One region of the Paenibacillus sp. ISL-20 genome, then DNA from elsewhere that is predicted to be linked to it. Evidence: riboswitches for the same ligand, from Rfam matches in the RefSeq annotation. Region 1 holds a riboswitch; each other region holds the start of a gene.

Region 1 (5,552 bases):
CAGCAACCAGGCGAATGATCTCGGCGTTGAACAGCATGCCTGTCTTCAATGCATCTACTCCGAGGTCCGATCCTACCGCTTCCATCTGCTCTGCGGCTGCCTCGGGGGGCAGCGGATATACGCCATGAACCCCCAAGGTATTCTGCACCGTAATCGCGGTAATCGCCGACATGCCGTATACGCCGAGCTCCTGGAAGGTTTTCAGATCGGCCTGAATGCCGGCACCGCCGCCGCTGTCAGACCCGGCAATCGTCAGTGCCCGGGGCACGCGTGTCTTGCTCATCGTGTGCCACCGGCAGCGGCCGCTTCCGCTTCCCGGACAGCGGCATATCCCGCCAACGAGCCTGGATGAAGTTTTGCCAGCTCATCCAGGAAAGCGATCTGGAAGCTTCCCGGTCCTTGGTCCGCCGTGCATTCCGCAGCTCTCGCCGCCGCGGCCCCGTAGAAGGCCAGACCCGCCGTACCCGCAAGCAGCAGGTTTGCTTCCACTGCGGCAAAGGCACCCAGCACCGAGGTCAGCAGGCACCCTGCGCCGGTGACCTTCGTGAGCAGTGCATCCCCTCCGGTAATGATGCGTACCTCTGTTCCATCGGTAATTACGTCCTCTTCACCGGTAATGGCCACGATCGTGCCTAATTCGCGTGCAGCCCGCACGGCCAGCTCAGCATGATCACTGCCCGTGCTGTTGCCAACATCTACGCCTTTGATCTCGCGCGCCTCCCCGACAAGGTGAGCGACTTCAGCCGCATTCCCGCGCACGAGCGAAACCTTCACCTCGCTTAGGATCCGCAATGCCGACTCCGTCCGAAAACGGGTCGCTCCCGCACCGACCGGGTCCAGCAAGACCGGGACGCCATGTGCATTCGCCGATTGTCCGGCGATGATCATCGCATCCACCAGCTCGCGGTTCAGCGTGCCGATGTTCAATACGAGCGCGCCTGCAATGGCAGACATATCCGCCACTTCCTCTGGCGCGTAAGCCATGACCGGCGACGCGCCCAGCGCGTACAAGCCGTTAGCCGTAAAATTCGTAACCACCACGTTTGTCATATTGTGAACGAGGGGGCTCGTCTGCTGTACCTTCGTTAAAAGCGCCGAAACTTCTTTTTCCCATGAACGCATTGGAATCAGCCTCTCTTATCTAAATTGGAATTTATGTCCTTGTTATGACTCCTTATAGCACCGCAGCCTGCAGCAGCACCGGCCATTCCTCCTGCTTATAAGCCATATCCCAAAACATATACTCCAACTGGCAGCTCAGCATAAAATACTCCTTCATCCGTTCCCGCTCGGCTGCCGTCGCGCCCTCTGCCCATTCATCGACACGGTTGCAGAACTTGGCTGTCGCGTCTTCCCCACGGTTGCCATAGAAATAAATCCAGTCATAGAACGGATGGGATTCATCCGGCTTCACGTCATCCAGCAGCTTGCGGCCAATCTCCAGGTACGTCCACGGGCAAGGAAGCAGTACGGCCATAATCTCGCCTAGACTGCCCTCGTGCGCCACTGTCAGCATATGACGGATATAATGATGCGCGGACGGAGCAAGCGGATAACCCTGAAGCTCTTCGTAGGTCACCCCGGCGGCTGCGCACAAATTCTGATGCGGATGCACCTCGCTGTGCAAGATGAATGAAATCTGTTCGTTAAAGGTCGCGATCTCTTCCCTGCTGGTCGATTTGGATATGGCGATTCCGTAGATCCGCATGTAGGCATTCAAATACTCAAAATCTTGCTTCACATAGTGAATCAGCTGTTCCCGTGCCAGCTTCCCCTCGGCAATGCCTTTTACAAAGGGATGATCGAAGATTGCTTGAAAAATGCCTCCCGCCTGCTGACGGAGCTCTTGCGTGAAACTCATTTTTGTCCCACCTCCAACATATTGAAGAGCAGGAAGTCCATAAGACACGACTTTCCAAGCAACGCTAAAAAGCCGCCCCCGAAAACTGGAGCGGCTTCGTCAACAAGCCCAAGTGCGCCAAAAAACGCACCGAGACCTCGTATACGAAGGCTCCACTTTCCTACGCTAGTACGAACTAGATCAGGTTCAAAGGGTCCAAGATACACTCTTGTCTCAGCCGCCAACGGCTCCCCTAGTGGACTTCCTATTCTTTTGTCTAATACTGTACATAGGTTTGTAGATGCTGTCAAACATTAACTGTTCGTGAACGGAGCCCACGCTCGAAGCTTTCCCATGAGTGGGGGATTAGGATGTTGTACGGTGGCCGAGGTCTTTCGCGAAATAAAAACGGGGGCTGCCCAACACTTGTTTCGGAAACACTGACGCTCGGTTGTCATGTATGCCCCAACATAATGAGCACATAATCGTTATGCAAATAAATGAAGTTTAAAGGAGCGAGCGTATTTATGACGAACCAACCAAACCAACCGAAAGACGTTAAACCCATTCCGCAAGGCTACACGTCCGTGACACCGTGGATCATCTCAAGAAACTCCGCAGCGCTGATCGAATTCCTCAAGCAGGCTTTTCAAGCCGAAGAGTTAGCCCGCGTCTATGTCGGTGAAGGTATCATCGGCCATGCCGAGGTCCGAATTGGGGATGCCGTCGTGATGATGTTTGACGCGAAGCCGGAATGGCCGGATTCACCAGCATACCTCCGTTTATATGTTGAGGATTGCGATGCCGTCTACCAACAAGCGCTGGCCGCAGGAGCCGTCTCGGTGACGGAGCCAACGAGCTTATTCTTCGGCGACCGGGTGGGACGGGTACGGGACCCGTTCGGCAACTTATGGTGGGTACAGACACGAATGGAGGACCTCACTCCGGAAGAAGTGGAACAGCGTGCCCAAGACCCGGAATACATCAAAGCGATGACCTATGTTGCCGGAGCGGAGATTGTGGTGAAGATATCGTGAAAATATGAAGTGAAGCAATAGCAGTATAACAGGAGAGCACGGATGGACTCGGTGTCTAGGGGTATGCATGGATGGATGGGATTATAATTGTAGGGGCTGGGTAACTCGGAGTAGCTATGGTTTAGAGGTAGAAACCGGGGTAACACAGCGTGTATAGCTGAGGCTGCTGCTGGTCTTGGTGCTACTGCTGATCTTGTTACTACTGCTGGATCTGGCTACTACTGCTGATCTTGTTACTACTGCTGGTCTTGGTGCTATACTGGTTTTGGCTACTGCTTGTGGCTAGCGGACTGAGGATACGTTATTTGGCTGAATAGGTGTGATTTTTGATAGTTATCGGACACCAGGTACGTTATTCATAGAATATGATGGCAAATAGGCAGTTTATTGCGGTAATAAGGGATCTGGAGTCCGTTAACAGGTGGTGTTGGTGCTACTGCTGGGCTTGTTGCTCTGCTGGTTTTGGTGCTACTGCTGGGCTTGGCTACTACTGGTTTTTTAGCTACTGCTGGCCTTAGCTACTACTGATCTTGGTGCTACCTGCTTCGCTAATGCTGATTTTGGTGCTACTGCCGGTCTTGGTGCTACTATTGGTCTTGGCTACTACTGGTCTTGGCTACTGATGATCTACTGGGCCTTGGTGCTACCCTCGAACGTAACGGACTGAGGATACGTTATTTGGCTGAATAGGTGTGATTTTTGATGGCTAACGGACACCAGGTACGTTATTCATAGAATATGATGGCAAATAGGCCGGTAATTGTGGCAATAAGGGATCCTGAGTCCGGTGGATTTAAGAATCGGGGGCGAATCAGGAAAATAAGGGATCTGGAGTCCGATAGCAGGTCAGGGGCTACGGACGAAGCAGCGGAGTTGGTTAAGCTGTGCTAGTTGAGCGGTATGGCATGCAGCTGCGTAGCGGCGGTACTTTCGACGCGCGATACTGACAACGCGTGATACTGACAACGCGTGATACTAAAAAAGGAGGCATCCCTCAAGATCTCAGATCTTTTGGGATGCCTCCTTTTTTAGCTCTTTCCTATGCATCATCTGCTATACGACAATACTCCCCTGCAACATTCGTCTTCATTCATTACTGAATGCCGTAAAATTCCTGCAGCTGGTCAATCATCAGATTCGCTGCCAGGATGCCGCCTGCCGTGTTCCAGATGGCATCATCCACTTTGTGGGCTTGGCCGTTCTTGACGACGTTCAGGTTTTTCCACAGCGGATCGTTGATCCATTCTTGCTCGGTTTGGTTGGCACCGCCATCCCCGGTTTCATAAGTGAAGTAGAAGAGTCTGTCGGCATCTGCCTCAGGCAAACGTTCCTTCGTAATCTCGTCAACGAAATCGTCCTTGGCGTTCTTGGTCATGTCGTTGCGAGCGATGCCAATTTTATCGAAAATGACGCCCGAGAACGTATTGGTATGATACACACGCGTCTTGCCTGCCATGAAACGGACCACGGAGACAGTCTCGTCCAGCTTGCTTCCAGCCTTCTCTTTGAAATCCTGAATCCGCTTGTCGTATGCTGCCAAAAGCTCCTCGCCTTCGGATACCTTGTTCAGCGCCTTGGCATACAGTTCAAAATTGTTCTGCCACTCGCCGCGAAGATCCTCGGCAAAAACGGTCGGCGCGATCGCCTTCAATTGCTCGTATACTTTCTCCTGACGCATCTTGTTGCCGATAATCAAGTCTGGCTGCAGGCCGGCGATCAGCTCCATGTTCGGCTGGCTCTCTTCCCCGACAACGGTAACGCCTTCCATCTGATCTTTAATATGCGGATACCATGGATCGCCTGTCCAGGATCTAACGGCACCTACCGGCTTCACGCCCAATGCCAGAAGCGCCTCGGTTCCTTCGTTCGTGAGAACCACCACTTTTTGAGGGGTTCCCTTGATTGTTTCCGTACCCATCGCATGTGTAACTTCATAGGATTCGCTTGCTGCGCTACCATTGTTACCACTTGCATTATTCGTCGTGTCGCCGCCGGTATTGTTTGCATTTTCTTTCGCTGGGCTTGCTCCGCACCCGGCAAGAATCACGATCATAATGAGAGCCAGCAAGCTAAACTTGAGGCCCCTCGTTGGTTTATTTGCCATTCCTTTTCCCATTCCTATCTAAATCCCCCTTGTGTCATATCCCTCTACTTGAAAACCATTATCAATCACTGATTCAAAACTATAAAGGGTTTCATGAAAAATATCAAGATATTTGTGAGAATGATTATCAAGATCATTGACAGATGGGGTCCCTTCACCTAAAATTCATATGAACTTAATTATTCATGGACTTAAGAAAGTGAGCATATATGCGCGTATTCGGACTATTCATATCGCTATTGGCGCTGGCTGCTGCCGTAATGTGCAGCATCGCATTCGGAGTAACAAACATACCTCTTCATCAGGTATGGGAATCGTTCACTCACTTCAACGGGAGCAACGAGCATCTGATCATTCTCACAGCAAGACTGCCCCGAGCGCTCATTGCACTTGCCGTAGGAGCAAGCCTGGCTGTTGCGGGTGCGCTCATGCAGGTCATCACGCGCAATCCGATTGCATCGCCCAGCACGCTGGGCGTGAACTCCGGTGCGGCCTTCTTCATTATTATGTCGGCGGGTTGGCTGGGCATAAGCGGACTTCAATCCCTTACCTGGGTCGCGCTAATCGGAGC
Region 2 (5,552 bases), on a different contig from region 1:
AAGTGCTCATAGATCGTCCGTTTACTAATTGCAAGGCCGCGGGCCAGATCACTAACCGTAAAAGTAAATCCCTGCCGCTGAATCAAGCGGATTGTTTCATTCAATATTCGCTCGCGCAAGTGAACAAACTCCCCTTCTGGTACTGCAAATACGTTTTCGGTACCGCTAGTATTATAACGCCTCGATCCGCATGAAATCCAGACATGATTTCTATAAAATATACGTGAGAAGAAAAACGCGATCCGTGCATTTTATCAGGAGCCAGAACGCCGCTTACAATAGAAAGTTTTCTTGCGAGCTAGGCCCTCTGGAGTTAATCTGATCTCATAAAAAAAGAACCCGCTTATATACCTTAAGCAGGCTCTCATTGAGAAAACAACCCTTTAATCAAACCGTACGTCGCCAATGCCGAACCAAGGAAAATATCCGGCTGCCGCATAAGCGCAGCAGGCGGCAACTGCGAGTAAACCTATGACGAGAAGGTCATAGCGCGAGTAATGCGACGGGTAATAATACGTCCTGGACTTCGCCTGATCGCCGTCAAATTGCTTGGCCTCCATCGCGGCGGCTACCCGATGGGCCCGGCGGATACTCTGCGCCAGCAGCGGCACCACATACAGTCCTGCGCGGTTGACCATGCCGCGAACTCCGCGAATCGGGCGGACTCCTCGTACCTTCAAGGCTTGGCGGCGGATTACATATTCCTCCCACACCATGGGCAGCAGCCGGATCGAAGCCATGAAGCTGTAGGCATACTTCGGCGCCAGCCTCAGCTTCTGCATCAGGCTGTAGAATAAATCCACCGAGGACGTTGTCGTAACGAGCAGCAGCCCCTCCGAGGCAAAGGCAATTCCCTTAAAGCCCAGATGCAGCCCCCGGTAGAAGCTTTCTTCCGATACCCGGAACAACCCCCACTCCCACCAGATCGTCTCCCCCTTACCGAACAGCATCATGGAAGAGGCGGACGATATGAAGGCAAGCAGAAACGGAATGAAGAACAACAGCATTTTCCACGGCTTCACCCCGCTGAGCACCACGAGGCAGACCATAAAGATAAAGGCCTGATACATAACAAAATCAAGATCATGGGTTAACACCGTCATGAAAAACAGCGCACAGATCAGTCCCAGCTTCACCACCGGATTCGCCCGGTGCAGCCAAGTGATCCGCACGGGGTTCCATATATTCATGCGTTCACCCCCGTGAGGCGTTGATCGGCCCCGGCAAAGGTACCATGAGGGTCGGCAGCGCCATTCACTCCCTTAGCCGCCTGCTCGGATGCAATCCCGCCAGACCATCGGGGGGAAGGCATGCTTGACGTCAACTGCCCCTCCCGGATTTCCCATATATGCGTGGCGACCCGCTGCGCGATCTCCATTTCATGCGTCACCATGAGAATGGCGGTTCCCGCGCGGCGCAGCTGCTCGCACATCTCCAGAATCGCGAACGTATTCCGCGCATCCTGTCCGAAGGTCGGCTCATCCAGGAGCAGGACGGACGGCTGTCTTGCCATGGCCGTAGCCACGCTCAAGCGACGCTTTTGACCTGTCGACAGCTGGTACGGATGCCTGGCCTCCATGCCCGTCAGTCCAAAGCGTTCCAGACAGCGGTCGGCCTGCGCCTGCGCTTCTTCCGGCGGCACATGATCCACCAGCAGCGAGTAAACCACCTCATCCCCGATGCGTTCCGTCAGGAATTGAAGCTCCGGATTCTGAAACACGAATCCGATTTGGCGCAGCTGCCGCTCTCTCTTCTTCCGCACCTTCCTGCGTTTGCCCTGAATGACCTCTTCCCCGCAGAGTACATAGGTCCCTTCGGTGCGAAGCAGCCCCATCAAACTGAGCAGCAGCGAGCTTTTGCCTGCTCCGTTCGGCCCTACCACCGCAATGAATTGTCCCGGAAACACCTTTGCCGAAGGGAGGGTGATGACAGGTTTATCCCATCGCATTCCCCTGAAATCGGCCAGCTGAATGACAGGCTCTCCACGTTGAGGGTACGGAGGAGCAGCCTCATACAGGAGATTACCCAGCTCATCGCCAAGCCCGTTGACAGGAGCAAACAACTCTCTGCCCGCCCGGGTCTGCTCGTAATCTTCCCATACGCCGGGATACCAGATTCCATATGTTTGAAGTTCCTTCTCGTATTCAGCGAATATCGCTGCTGGGGGACCTTCGCCCAGAATCACCCCATCCGGGCTGAACAGCACGACACGATCCACGTATTTGGCCATTTCTTCAATCCGGTGCTCCACGATGATCAGCGTGCGCCCTTCCGAAACGGCCTTCACCGCGGACCAGATTTGCTCCCTGCCTTCCGGGTCGAGCAGCGCAGACGGCTCGTCAAGGAACAGCACTTCCGGCTCCAGCAGCAGAGCCGATGCCAGCGCAAGTCGCTGCTTCATGCCTTGGGACAGATGCCCGATCGGCATATGAGGCTCCTCAAGATCAAGCCCCACCTCGCGCAGGGCCGCTTGCATCCGATCCTTCATCTCGTCACGAGGGACACTTAGATTTTCCAGTACGAAAGCCAGCTCTTCATCCACGTACGGCATACAGAACTGGGTATCCGGATCTTGAAATACATAACCCCAAGAGCGCGGAATCAGCTGGGCCCCGCATTTCATCGGCACCTCCGTTGCGCGGGGAAACATCCCGCTAAGCACCTGCAGCAGCGTGGATTTGCCACAGCCGCTCGGACCGAGCAGCAGCACCTTCTCCCCGCGGACAGCCGAGAAGGAGAGGTCTTTGAACATCAATCGCTCCTCGCCCGGATACTTCAGACGCAATCCCTCCACATACACGGCCGGTTCCGGAAGCATCTCAGCAGACTGAGCCGAAACCGGGCTAACCGTGGCATTAGACATGGCGCGGATCATCCAGTGCTTCGTAATCCTTCTTCGACGCAGGACGGAGCAGGGATGTCACGCCCGTACGGTCGAGCGCTTTAGCCAGCAGGAGCATAAGAAGGCCTGCAATGACGGCGCCGCTAAGTACCCGCATACCGTATTTAGCGAGGAACATCCACGTCTGCAGGTCATCCGTATAGCTGTAATAGAAGTCCATGATCATCGAGCCGATGGCTGCGCCGGCACCGGCAATCGCCAGCGTCCACGCCGAGGTGCTCCGATAACGGAACGCCGCGAATACCAATTCAGCCCCCAGTCCTTGAATGAGGCCATACAGCAGCAGGGTCAATCCCCAGCCGCTGCCAAACAGCACTTCCACGTGGGCCGCCGCCACTTCCGCGATAATGGCCACTCCCGGCTTCCGGATCAACAAGTAAGCAAGCGTGGCTGCAGCGAACCACATGCCGTATAACAACTCATCCGCTTCAAAGAACAGCGGTTTTAACAGATTGTAAACCGAACCCCAGAAGTGATAAATGACGCCAAGCACCAGTGATACCAGTACCGTAACCAAAATATCGCTTAACCGCAGTCCTTTTCGGGGCTGAACCCCCAACTTCTCTTGCACAGACGTTCCCATAACAACACATTCCCCTCTCCACCTCTATTTTTGTGTAAACACAACAAAAAACCGTCTGGAAAAACGCGCAGACGGAAAAATAGGCCCTATGTAGGCAGGGTCGGATATTCTCTACGCTGGCATTACCCAGTTCAGATTAACGGTCAACAGCGGATAACAGCTGCAATCTCAGCCTGATTCACTCAAGCCCCCGTATTCCTATTCGGTTTTATGTTAACTTTAAAATACACATTCACTCCGGAATAAGCAAGAACCTTTTTTCAAAAATGGCTATTTATTGATTTCCATCTCATTCTATGTCAATATCAGAGTGATTGGCTTTTCCACCAACGTTTATTGCTGACACCTATGCACAAAGGAGAATGACATGGCTAAACAATTGCTGCGTCTGATGACTGAGCTGTCTTCCCGCAAGTGGCTGTCCCGAATCATGGGGCATTGTTCCCACAGCCGGCTGAGCCGTCATCTAATACCTGCATTCATACGAATTTATCAAATTCCGGCGCACGAAGCGGAGAAAGAAATCAACGAATACCGCTCACTGAACGAGTTCTTTTCCCGCCGGTTAAAAATAGGCCTCCGCGCCATAGATGACACCGCCGACGCCATGGTAAGCCCAGTCGATGCCACAATTTCGGCAATGGGCGTCGTCAACGCCGGTACCATTCTGAGCGTTAAGGGACAGGATTATACCTTGAGCGAGCTGCTCGCGAAATCACCGAGAATGGAAAACTACATCCACGGTTATGCATTTGTATTGTATTTAAGCCCGACCGACTATCATCGCATTCATTCCCCGGTAACCGGTGTTCAGGCGGAAAGCGAGCATTTGAAGGGACGCGTTTACCCCGTGAACGATTTTGCGATGACCCATATCCGGAATGTGCTCAGCCGCAATGAGCGCCTCATTACCTATATTGCGCATGAGTTCGGCGAAGTTGCCGTCGTGAAGGTCGGAGCCATGAACGTAAGCAGCATCCGTTATGCTGACGAGAACGTGAAGAAATACGAAATCGGCGATGAACTCGCGTACTTTGAATTCGGCTCTACAGTTGTGCTTTTGACGGAGAACGGCACGTTTACCCCTCGCGGTGACCTGGAACCCGGCTCCAAGGTGAAGATGGGAGAACTGCTCGGTTTGCTTCACCCGTCCCCAGCCAGAAAAGGGTAATTCCATCCATTTACCTTACCAAACATCGTATGACAAGTTAAGGCCATAAATCATTGGCTGCATGAGCGATTAACGCCGGCCCAGCACCCGATAAATGATCCGCTGAAACAGCCGATCCGGCAGTACACCCTTGATCCATGCGGTCAGCCGCGTGCCTCGGGGCAGCATATAGCGGAACCTTGGTTTGGACATGCACGCGATTTTTGCCACAAGCCTGGCTACCTCCTGCGGATCCCCGCTTCCTCTGGCTGTCCGCTCGGAATAGTCCAGCACGCCCTTCAGCAGACCGCTGTAGGGTGATCCTTCCTTCACCGTAAGCTCCCCAAAACTTTTGTTCCAGATCGGCGTACCATAGGCACCAGGCTGGATCAGCACAACATCAATGCCAAAGGGCATCACTTCCATGGACAGGCTTTCGCCAAACCCTTCCAGCGCAAATTTGGATGACGCATAGGGTCCATAACCCGGAAATCCGACCACGCCGCTAATGCTGCTCATGAGAATAATTTTGGATTTTCCAGTTCGCCGGAGCAGCGGCAGCATATGCTGTGTCACCGATACGGTCCCGAAAAAATTCGTCTCCATCTGCTTTCGCCAGCCGCTGAGCGGCACTTCCTCCACCATACCGCCTACCGCCTCCCCGGCATTGTTCACCAGCACGTCCAAGCGGCCATACCTCTGCTCTAACTCCAAGGCAGCAGCCTTGACTTGTTCCTCCATACAGATATCCAGCTGAAATACATGAATGCGCTCGACAACATCGGCTTGTTCGGCTCGGGCCAACAGTTCTGCAGCCGCCTCCGGCCTGCGCAGACCCGCTGCCACGTCATAACCTGCTTTTGCCAGCTCCAAGCTGATGAGCAGTCCGAACCCGCTCGACGCGCCCGTGATCAGCG
Region 3 (5,552 bases), on a different contig from region 1:
ATACCGATACTCGGCGTGGTTCGGACCTCATGCCCTTCCAGCTCGTACGGCTCACTAAGCATCGTCCAGATCTCCTCCGCCATCCAGATCAGCTCCTGATCATCGCCGGCCGGATGGATCATAACCGTGAATTCGTCTCCTCCTAAACGGGAAACCAAAACTCCCTTGGATTCGAGTGATTGAAGCCGGTCTGCAACCTTTCGTATCAACAAATCGCCGGCACGGTGGCCGTATCGGTCATTGACTCGTTTGAAACGGTTCATATCCATATACAGCAAGCCTACACGGGAACCTGTGCGGTCCGCCTCCTTCAGCGAACTTGACAGCCTTGCATTAAAATAACGACGATTATACAGACCCGTAAGATCATCGCGATGTGCCAGGGATTCACTCTGCATCAGACTTTCATGCAGTCGATCAAACAAGCGGTCGTTCTCGAACTGGATCAAAATCTGCCTGAATAGGATCAGGATAACGCACAGGGAAAGGCCGGTAAACAGTCCATTCCACCCTCCAAAATGCTGCGCCATAAGGGCAAACATCCCGCCGAGCACGCTGTAGGGAAGCAGGTACCTTACGATCAGGTTTCCGGTTGAACGAGGCTCCCGCTCGCCAACAGATGGATTACGGGTATCAGGAGCGGACTGTCCGCCTGCGAAACTAATGAAAAATACCGATAACGTATAGAGTGGATACAGGTAAGAGCGAACCTCGATATCCAAAAGATCAACGAGATAGATGTACAGAACATCTCCGGCAATAAATGTACTTCCGCCAAGACATAACAGGATGGCCGCCCATTTCCTTAACTGTCCGGTATTAAAATACAACACCAGTGTAAAAAAAATAAGTACCATTGCGCACAGTGGATACAGCATGTCCACCCAAAGGTTTCCCCATGCTGCCTCATGGGCCAGACCCTGAAGCTCAGGCTTGATGAAATATTCCCATCCTACCGTCATGACCGCTATGCCAACAATCAGGATATCCAGCATAAACCGCAGCCCCCGAAACGAACCCTGAACATGCCGGAATAAATAAATGAGAGAACTTGCGAACAGGATAAGTTCGAGCCCCCAGAACAAATGGGTTAGAACTGGCAGGAAAGCGCTCTCTTTTCCAAACCAGATATTGCATGCGTGGAGGGTTCGGGCCACTGCCTCCCCCATCAATCCGAGACTCACAATAAGCCAAAACCTGCCAAGATGAACCTCAAAACGCCGACGGATCCGCATTAAATAAACGGAAGCGGCTGCAGGAGAAATAATGACTAGAACACGCTGAAGCGATAAAGCATCAGGCATCCACAGAGCGATCATTATCTGAATGAATGCATATATTATGGCGAGTCGAATCCACAGATGATCTGCTGGAGTTGGACTCATAAGCATTCCTCCTCGGCCAAAAGGTAAGCTGGTTCACTTTAAGTGTGTTAGGTCTTTTGAATTAACATCTCTATTTCTCATGATACTTTTTGCCCACACAAAAGTAAAGATGAGGAAATGAAAGAAAAATCATCTTATTAGCCTGTGCACGAACAACATAACACCCACTTGACGTTCCTCACATTGACGAGGAAATCGTGACGCTTCCGAACGGGTACCGCTATTTCTTCGTGCACGGTCCCGAAGGAGAATGGATTGAGTTCTTCCAGCGCTAACCTCTGCGTAGAAGCCGTATTCAAATACTTTATCTTGTGAAAGGTTTATAGCATCAATTAATTCTCCCATTGCATTAGTGTTCTAACAAAGACCTGTCTCGTTCGAGCCTCTTCGAACTAGACAGGTCTGCTGTGTTAGGACTATAATAGCGGGTGTACTGATCGAAACTTCATAAATACCGGGGGAGCTGGAATTTGGCCGGCTGAGAGTGTATCCGACATGATACTGACCCTTACACCTGATCTGGGTAATGCCAGCGTAGGAAGCCCATGTTTGCGGCAGCTATTTATTTGCCGTGGTATACACTTACGCCGTCATGCGTCCTGATATCATCAGGGCGTTTTTTTTGTGGAGTTGCGAGGTAATAGAAAGAGAACTTAAAGGAGAGAAGAAACGATGAAGAAGGGAAGATGGATTCCGCTGCTTCTCGCTTGCGTCCTGCTGATGGTTGCGTCTGGATGCGGTACAAGTGGAGAGAACAAGAAGACAGGTGCCACAGGCGAAGACAGTCAGTCTCCCGGGAAACTACGTGACGTACAGCTGATGCTCGATTGGTCTGCCAATACGAATCACACCGGCCTGTATGCAGCGAAGGAGCTTGGGTATTATGAGGAAGAAGGGCTTAATGTCCAGATCGTCCAGCCGGGAGCAGGCGGAACGGATACGCTGGTTGCATCCGGAAACGTGCCATTTGGCATCAGCTATCAGGAAGGCGTAACGCTGGCCAGAACCCAAGGATTGCCGCTCGTCTCCATTGCGGCGATCATTCAGCATAATACATCCGGCTTTGCCGCCCCCAAGGACAAAGGCATCGTGAAGGCAGGCGATTTTGAAGGGAAATCCTATGGCGGTTGGGGCTCGCCTGTGGAGGAAGCGGTCATGAAATCCATCATGGAGATCGATGGCGCCGATGTCAGCAAGGTGAACATGGTTAATATGGGCGATGCCGATTATTTTACGGCCGTCAAACGCGACATTGATTTTGCCTGGATCTTCTATGCTTGGACGGGTATTGAAGCCGAGCTTCGCAATGAGCCGCTTGACATGATTTATGTGAAGGACTACTCCGAGCAGCTTGACTATTACACGCCGGTGATCGTAACGAACGAGAAGCTGATCCAGGAGGACCCTGAACTTGTCAAAGCGTTCATGCGGGCGACTTCAAAAGGATACGACTATGCGATTCAACATCCCGAAGATGCAGCAGCCCTGCTGACGAAAGCTGTTCCCGACCTGGATGCCGAACTGGTTCTAGCCAGCCAGAAATGGCTGAGCCCCCGTTATCAGGATGATGCATCCCGCTGGGGCGAACAGAAAGCCGAAGTATGGTCGGGGTACGCAGACTGGATGTTTGAGCGCAAGCTGCTGGAGAAGGAACTTGACGCTGACAGCGCATTTACCAATGATTTTTTACCGGAGAAGCCATAAGGTTATTTCTATTTATAAGAAGAGAGACGGCCTTTGCAGCAGGCTGCCTCTCTTCCATTACAATACAGCTTGCACGAAAGGATGAGTTTATATGGCGAATACACTCTTGAGCATTCAAGTAATACCGAGAACGCCAAACGGGGCCGACAGCATCCCTTATGTTGATGAAGCGATCAAGGTTATTCAGGAATCGGGCGTGAAATACGAGGTTCATGCACTCGAAACGACCATGGAAGGAGAGCTCTCCGAGCTGCTCAAGATCGTTGAGCGCATGCACGAGGCGCTGGTGAATGCGGGAAGTCCCAGCATCATATCCCAGGTCAAAATCGCGCATCATCCAAGCGGCATCAGCATGGATAAGCTGACTGAGAAATACCGTCCATGAGAAGCTGGTGGAGTTCTGTTTGGCCGCCCGTTTTGGCGGTTCTCTTCTTTTTGGTGGTATGGCAGGCGGCAGTATCCGTGTTCGACATTGAACCCTTTATTTTGCCTGCACCGACGGCCATCGGGCATGAGGCCGTTACCGGAGCTTCCGGTCTCTTCCAGCATACAGCGGCCACCCTGCAATTAACCCTGATCGGCTTTATAATCGGCACGGCAATCGGTCTAATCATCTCGCTGGCACTGCACTTGGTGCCTTTTCTCAAAACCGCCCTTTATCCGCTTCTTATTCTTAGCCAAAATGTGCCGACAATCGCCCTAGCCCCGCTTCTCATGATTTGGTTCGGCTTCGGTATGCTGCCCAAGGTTATCGTGATTACGCTGGTCTGCTTCTTCCCTGTCGCTGTTGCGGCCCTGGATGGACTCGCACGTACCGACCGCACCATGATGAATTATATGCAGATGACGGGGGCTACCTCGTGGCAAATTTTCACCAAGCTGGAGCTGCCGCATGCCCTTCCCTCCATCTTCTCCGGGATTCGAATTGCGGCCACCTATTCGGTCATGGGGGCGGTTATCGGGGAATGGATCGGCTCGGACCGGGGAATCGGCTACTACATGATGCTGCAAAAATCCGGCTACCGCACGGATCGGGTGTTTGTTGCCATCCTGGTCATCGTCTTGCTCAGCCTGCTGATGGTGCTGCTGATCAGCCTGCTGGAGAAGCGGCTCATCCGCTGGAATCGAAAAGGTTGAGCCCCCTGTGAATAGACATTTCGAATCTTATATGAAAGGAGGCCATTTATCGATATGACACCTCAAATATCCCTGCCGCTCCAGGACGGTGCTGACCCGTCCACTGCGTTGGTCTCATCAGCACCTGCCCTCGAGGTTCGCAGCCTTCGGAAAGCCTTCCGCGACCGGCGCAGCGAAGTGCATGTACTGGATGGCCTTTCGCTTCAGGTACAACCCGGGGAATTCGTCTCCTTGATCGGTCCTTCAGGCAGCGGAAAGAGCACACTCTTCCATATCATCGGGGGATTAACCGCTCCGGATACGGGTTCGGTCCTCATGGATGGTCAGGACGTGACCGGGGAAAAAGGCCGCATCGCCTATATGCCTCAACAGCCGGCCCTGTTCCCTTGGCGTACGGTGGAGGACAATGTGCTCCTTCCCGAAGAGCTGAGAGGCACCACGAAATCCACTGCCAGGGAACATGCCCGCAGCTGGATGAAACGGGCAGGCCTCACCGGCTTCGAGAAGGCGTATCCGCACACCCTTTCAGGCGGAATGCAGCAGCGGGCGGCTTTTCTGCGCGCACTGATGAGTCCCCAGGAAGTCATGTGCCTGGACGAACCGTTCAGCGCATTGGATGCGCTGACCCGCAGCGATATGCAGCGCTGGCTGCTCGATATCTGGGAGGATACGCGCCGTTCGGTGCTGATGATTACCCATCATATCGAGGAGGCGCTGCTCCTCTCGGACAGCATCTATATCCTGTCAGCACGGCCCGGAACCATCTTGAAACGGGTAGAAGTCCCTTTCTCCCGCCCGCGCCGGGAAAACATCCTGATGGATCCGTCCTTCATCGCATTAAAAACCGAAATTTCCGCCATCATGCGGGAAGAACAGCACAAACGCTGACCGATGAAGGCCAGCGGAAATACATATATCCATGATTAGCCAAGCGCTTCGTGGAAGCTTACAAGCGAGGTTATGTAACGATGAAATCATTCACTCAAAGTGAAGCCAATTTCCCACTGTTGGATACTCATATTCATCTGGACAGCTATTCGTTATCCGATCAACAAGCGATTCTCGCGGATATCCGTCATCATGAGGTTCAATCCGTCATCTCCGTCTCCATGCATCTGGCTTCCTGCAAGCGAAACCTGGAGCTGGCCCAGCAGTACGGACCGATGGTGCGGCCGGCTTTCGGTTATCACCCGGAGCAGCCCCTCCCTTCCACTAACGAAACCGAAGAGCTGCTGGATTGGATGGCAGAGCATGCCGATGAGATGGTTGCCGTAGGAGAGGTGGGTCTCCCCTATTACGCCAGGCTGGAGGCTGAATCGGAGGGCC
Region 4 (5,552 bases), on a different contig from region 1:
CCCAGGTTGGTTGCAAACTCCTCTCCCATTCCGGCCACCGTAAACTTGTTGGCGAACAGATACGCCAGAATCAAAAGCGGGATACTAATATAGAGCATTTCATACTGGCCCTTCATGATCATGGAAAAATCACCCTGAAGCCATGCGGACATATTCTGAATAAGATCATATTTGTATGCAAAGAAGGTGGCTATCGAACTCACGATATTACCAAACATCAGCCCTACGAGCGGGATGAAGATCGCATCCTTAAACTTAATCCGATCCAGTATCTTCATGAAGATAAAGGTTCCTGCCAGAGCGAATACAAATGCCACGAGCATTTTGATAAGCGGACCGCTTGTCGTGAAGACGAGCATGGCTACCAAAATCCCTAGTCTGGCAGAGTCCATCGTACCTGCCGTGGTCGGCGATACGAACTTATTGCGGCTGAGCTGCTGCATGATCAATCCGCAGATACTCATGCTGACACCCGCCAATATAAGACTGACAAGCCTAGGAATCCGGCTTACAAGCATAATATGCTGTTGTTGTTCTGTCATCGAGAACAGTTGCAGTGGCGAGATATCTTTAACTCCAATAAATAATGAGATTATCGAGAGTACCACAACGGCTGCAAATAAGTATCTAATCTTCATGGCTCTTCCTTCTATGCGTATGTCTCTAAATATCCGGGATCTCGCAATTTCCAACACCATTCTCATTGAGATTGATTATCAATCGCGCTCTGATATGCATTATATCATCCTCATTCTGGCTCGACAAGTGTAATTGAGAATCAAAATCAATTAATTTGTTCATACTTGTATATTTTGTTCATGAATTGTTCATAATATGAAGTTTCGAGAAGACATAGCTAATAGCCTCAGGTAGGAAGCACTCCTTTCGTTTAAACCTCCATATAATGAAGCTTCTCTAAAAGCCAGACGGATTCAATTCATATTTAATAGATGAGGGAAATTATATTTGATCAAAGTCGTTGACAATTACTCTAAGTTATATTAACATACTAACATAAATATTATTCCTAACTAAACGTAAGTTAATATGGAATGATAATTAAAATATTGCTAAATAAGCAACATGCATATTTGCTTGAAGTAAAGGACATCTTCTTATCAGGCGTATGTAAATTCGATTACACCAGGAGGTTTTTTTTCAATGTCTAAAGATTTTTCAACTGCACTCAAAAGTCGCCGTTCTTATTACGGGATTAGCAAAGAATCCGTTATCTCGGACGAGCGTATTCAGGAAATCGTAAACGAAGCGGTTAAGTATACCCCGTCTTCTTTCAACTCTCAAAGTGCACGCGTCGTTGTATTGCTTGGCGAACAGCATGATAAACTGTGGAACATCACGGAAGGCATCCTGAAGGAAGTCGTTGGCGATGAAGAAGCATTCAAATCCACTGCCGACAAAATGGGCGCATTCCGCGCTGGTTACGGTACGGTATTGTTCTTCGAGGACAACAACGTCATTGCCGGGCTGCAACAAAACTTTGCCGCTTATGCCGACAACTTCCCGATTTGGTCCAACCAATCCAACGGCATGCTGCAATTTGTAGTATGGACCTCCCTTGAAGCAGAAGGTCTGGGTGCATCCCTGCAGCACTACAACCCGCTAATCGACGAAAAAGTAAAATCCGAATGGAACATCCCGGAAAACTGGAAGCTGCTTGCTCAAATGCCTTTCGGTAAGCCGGTTGTTGAACCAGGCGAAAAAGAATTTGCACCGCTGGAAGATCGCGTGAAAGTTTACAACTAATTAAATAGATGAATAAGGCCGTCTACCTAAGTTCCAGTAACTTGGATAGGCGGTCTTTTTATAATGGGCAAAGATTGAAAAACCGATCACTAAGCGATACAATTAGTCAGGTAAGAACCCTCGAACTTTTAAGATAACAGAAGCTCCGGGCAAACTTGCGATAACCAACTACATAGGATGTTGGCTGTACTAGGGGTGCCATGTGCTGAGAGACGGCGGTTTGCCGTTAACCCTTAACACCCGATCTAGGTCATACTAGCGTGGGGAAGTGTAGCATTTATGTTTATTTCTTTTCGTAGGCATAACTGCACTTTCTTCATGGGGTGCGGTTTTTTTTGCGTGGACTTATATCATGGGGAGGAAATAACAATGAATGAGCTTGTATGCGGAACCAGTCGGATCGTCGGGTGCCGGTTCTCGGTATTTCCCATGACGGACCGGTTTGTGGAAGTCATCATGGGCGCACTAGATTCCGTGGATACGGGGAAGGTGTTGATTCGGACAGATGATGTGAGCACCTGTATTCGTGGACGTGCAGAGCATGTCTTTGATGTGACAAGGGCGATATTCGCCCATGCTGCGGCGAGTGGCGTGCATACCGTTTTTAATGGTACTTATTCCATCGGTTGCCCCGGAGATACGGACGCCGATGTATATATGACTGAGGATTCGACCCTCTTAAACAACGACATCGGGGAACATGCCGATATTGAGACTGCCTGCCAATTCGCTCTTTACCCCATGGGTACCGATAACTACATGGATGTCATCTACGGTGAAGTTAATCGTGCGAAGGCAGCCGGGACATTCGCCGGAAGCGTTCATTACGCCAGCCGATTGAGTGGGTCACTGGCCCAGGTGTTTGGATCGCTTGAAGAGGCGTTTTTACATGCGATTCAATCCGACAGCAGCCATTTGGTCATGACTGCGGTTGTGTCCGCACACAGCCCTTCGGTCAAAGCCGCATCGAATTGAGTTCTATTGAGGCAGACAAAAGCCCGGCAAGCGCCGGGCTTCCTGTCACTACTGCCAAGAACCTTGACGGTTTAAACCCAAGCACTCAAGATAATTACGAGCAGGATAAAGAGAACCAAAATCATTCCTACTGAATTGTTCCATCCACCGCCGCCATATACTCCGCTCATGAAGATCCCCTCCTGGATTTAAAGAATGACGTGATGTAATCACACTATTATAGTATTGCCCGTCTCGTGATAGTGTCACGGCTAATGTACCCCTCTTTTTATACTGGCAAGGAAATTCTATTCCTCATAACCGATGAGAAGCTTGCCTCCGTACGGACGGAGCATTTCCTCGGTGAATGCCATAAGAACTGAAGGATCATCCTGGCGATACATCGCCGCGAGCGCTGCTTCCAATCGTTCTCCCAAGATCGAGTCATAGCTGTTGAACAGACGGAACAGCGTTTTCCCTTCACCCGTCCACTCCCGGTTCACCCTAAGTACAAAATCACAGAGAATCGCCGCTATTTTGTGCACCGTAAACCACTTTTCGGCGTCCCTTCGGGGACTCTGCAAATCCAGCATGTACTCGGTTAGCATATAACGGTATTCGTCAATGTCGGTTAGCATCAAGGGTATGGGTCCGTAATTCAAATCGCTTCGGGCTTCCGCCCGCACCTCTTCCCCCTCAGGCAGCGCGAGCAGCACCGTCCCTTCTACGACCATCCGCTGCAAAGAAGGATTCGCCGCACTCACTCCCTCGTCGAAATATTCGCGATAGGAGGATAAAGACAATATAAATATTTCCGCGATCCACCCATGTGCCTCTATCGTCTTCCTGCTGAAATCATAACTATCTCGTTCAATAACCATGATGTCCAAATCGGATTGTTCATTATATTCGCCTCTGCTCGCGCTGCCGCCAAGCACAGCAAGCAAACAGTCGGGATAATCGTGTTGAATGATGCGTTCCGCTGCCTCTACCGGTTCCATCCTCATGACGTTTCCTCCATTATGATTCTGATCCTCCCGAAAAAAGGGCTCAAAATATCTAATTCAGCTAAAACCCTAAACGTACCTGAATCATATGGTAAATAAACGATTACCCTCATGTTGATGACAAGGAAGAAGGGATAGATGAGATGAACTATATTCATATGCTCTCCAAATTAGGTATGGGCAGTGCCCACCCGGGAGGATTCGAGGCAACCCTCCGAATGCTGAAGAATTATCCCATTCAACCGGGCAGCCGCATTCTGGAGGTCGGGTGTGGAACGGGCAGAACCGCATGCCATCTTTCGGAGATGGGGTATCAAGTAACAGCCATTGACCTGAACGAAAATATGATCAAAAAAGCCCGTGCAAGAGCCGAAGCGATGGAAATCGACGTGCAGTTCCAACAAGCGGATGTATGCGCATTGCCTTTCGAGGACAACCAATTCGACCTAATCATGGCCGAGTCCGTTACCGTATTTACGGATACTACGAAATCACTGCCCGAATATTACCGCGTTCTGGATCGTGGAGGCGTCCTGCAGGACAGAGAATTGCTGCTTGATAAACCCATGCCGGAGGCAAAACTTCAGGAACTGCTCGAATTCTTCGGTATTCCTAATCTCATGATGAGGGAAGAATGGGCGGACTCCCTCTTGGCTTGCGGGTTTAAACAGGAAGAAATTCTGGAGTACAACCACTTCAATGAGCAGTTAAAGGAAGAGCAAACACGTCATCTGGATACATTTGAACAGCGCGATAAAGGACTCCTGTTCGATGTGGCGCTCTGGGAAACGTTGTTCAAGCATGACCGCATGATCCTGGATAATACCGATTATCTCGCTTCCGCCTTATTCCGGGCTGTAAAATAAAATCACTTCATATCTGTGCATCAAGTGGGGATTCGCATATTTGCTGCGTATCCCCTCTCCCTCCTTAATTTCAGTACTTTCGACCTAATCCAACACTTTTTGTCAATTCGTTATATCTAGTTTTGCCTGTCGATGCTATAATCATGGTAAATATATCCTATGTTGTTGAGGAGGACTCATTCTTATGGCATGGTTCAACAGACTCCCTATCTCGCGAAAAATTACCGCAGCCTGTTTTCTCATTGCCGCTTTGTTTGCGGTTCCAATGCTGCTTGCATTTATTCTGATGGGTAAAGCAATCATTGGCGTGGTCATCGTCGTGGCACTAACCGGTCTTACTTTTCCTCTTTCTCGTCTTATTGAGAAAACGCTTACTAATTCCTTTGCGGAAATCTCCAGCGTTTCCGCCAAAATCGCCAAAGGCGACTTCACCTTCCAGGTAGAAGAGGTTGGGGGCATGAACGATCTCAGCCGAACGTTCAACAGTATGGTGGACAAGCTTCGAAAAATATTGCAGGAAACCTCGGATATCACCCGCCATGTCATGACGTCAAGCTCCAACATCTCGATTAAAAATCAGGAGCTGATTCAAGTGATGAATCAAGTCTCCTTATCCTCCAATGAGCTGGCCGTCGGCGCTAACGAAATATCGGAAGACGTAGCCGAAATGACGCATTCCATCGGTGAGATCGAAGAGAAGGTCAGCAATTATACGCATTCAACCCAGGAAATGAATACCCGTTCGATCGAAACGCTGGGACTGGTTGAGCAAGGAAGGGACTCCGTTGCCAAGCAGTCTGCAGGGATGGAGCGTAATATTGAAGCAACGGCCAAGGTCTCGGAATCCATTGATGCGCTGGCTAAGAGCGCCAGGGGAATTACGCAGATCACGGAGACGATCTCGGAACTTGCCGATCAGACCAACTTGTTATCCTTGAACGCATCCATTGAAGCGGCAAGG

What was found. A riboswitch is a leader RNA that binds a small molecule or an ion and turns the genes downstream of it on or off. The one in region 1 is predicted to bind thiamine pyrophosphate.
Region 2: another riboswitch for thiamine pyrophosphate. It lies ahead of J7E85_RS11480 (ECF transporter S component); the one in region 1 lies ahead of tenA (thiaminase II).
Region 3: another riboswitch for thiamine pyrophosphate. It lies ahead of J7E85_RS29515 (ABC transporter substrate-binding protein); the one in region 1 lies ahead of tenA (thiaminase II).
Region 4: another riboswitch for thiamine pyrophosphate. It lies ahead of J7E85_RS18550 (Ykof family thiamine-binding protein); the one in region 1 lies ahead of tenA (thiaminase II).

What each region holds. Positions count from the first base shown of each region.
Region 1 covers NZ_JAGGRD010000066.1:18,727-24,278, reverse strand. Annotated here, with positions in the region: gene thiD (bifunctional hydroxymethylpyrimidine kinase/phosphomethylpyrimidine kinase) at 1-283, opposite strand, end outside; gene thiM (hydroxyethylthiazole kinase) at 280-1,122, opposite strand; gene tenA (thiaminase II) at 1,175-1,861, opposite strand; TPP riboswitch at 2,002-2,105, opposite strand; gene J7E85_RS30245 (VOC family protein) at 2,368-2,877, shown strand; gene J7E85_RS30240 (ABC transporter substrate-binding protein) at 3,971-4,993, opposite strand; gene J7E85_RS30235 (FecCD family ABC transporter permease) at 5,191-5,552, shown strand, end outside.
Region 2 covers NZ_JAGGRD010000019.1:80,491-86,042, forward strand. Annotated here, with positions in the region: gene J7E85_RS11465 (TetR/AcrR family transcriptional regulator) at 1-119, opposite strand, end outside; gene J7E85_RS11470 (energy-coupling factor transporter transmembrane component T family protein) at 384-1,190, opposite strand; gene J7E85_RS11475 (ABC transporter ATP-binding protein) at 1,187-2,863, opposite strand; gene J7E85_RS11480 (ECF transporter S component) at 2,856-3,485, opposite strand; TPP riboswitch at 3,577-3,689, opposite strand; gene asd (archaetidylserine decarboxylase) at 3,853-4,656, shown strand; gene J7E85_RS11490 (SDR family oxidoreductase) at 4,726-5,552, opposite strand, start outside.
Region 3 covers NZ_JAGGRD010000064.1:74,659-80,210, forward strand. Annotated here, with positions in the region: gene J7E85_RS29505 (diguanylate cyclase domain-containing protein) at 1-1,385, opposite strand, end outside; partial or broken gene J7E85_RS29510 (VOC family protein) at 1,565-1,660, shown strand; TPP riboswitch at 1,832-1,943, shown strand; gene J7E85_RS29515 (ABC transporter substrate-binding protein) at 2,058-3,089, shown strand; gene J7E85_RS29520 (MTH1187 family thiamine-binding protein) at 3,181-3,474, shown strand; gene J7E85_RS29525 (ABC transporter permease) at 3,471-4,226, shown strand; gene J7E85_RS29530 (ABC transporter ATP-binding protein) at 4,281-5,114, shown strand; gene J7E85_RS29535 (TatD family hydrolase) at 5,195-5,552, shown strand, end outside.
Region 4 covers NZ_JAGGRD010000030.1:34,367-39,918, reverse strand. Annotated here, with positions in the region: gene J7E85_RS18560 (ABC transporter permease) at 1-638, opposite strand, end outside; gene J7E85_RS18555 (nitroreductase family protein) at 1,162-1,764, shown strand; TPP riboswitch at 1,946-2,048, shown strand; gene J7E85_RS18550 (Ykof family thiamine-binding protein) at 2,134-2,739, shown strand; gene J7E85_RS18545 (sporulation protein YjcZ) at 2,811-2,909, opposite strand; gene J7E85_RS18540 (nucleotidyltransferase domain-containing protein) at 3,027-3,725, opposite strand; gene J7E85_RS18535 (class I SAM-dependent methyltransferase) at 3,869-4,591, shown strand; gene J7E85_RS18530 (methyl-accepting chemotaxis protein) at 4,776-5,552, shown strand, end outside.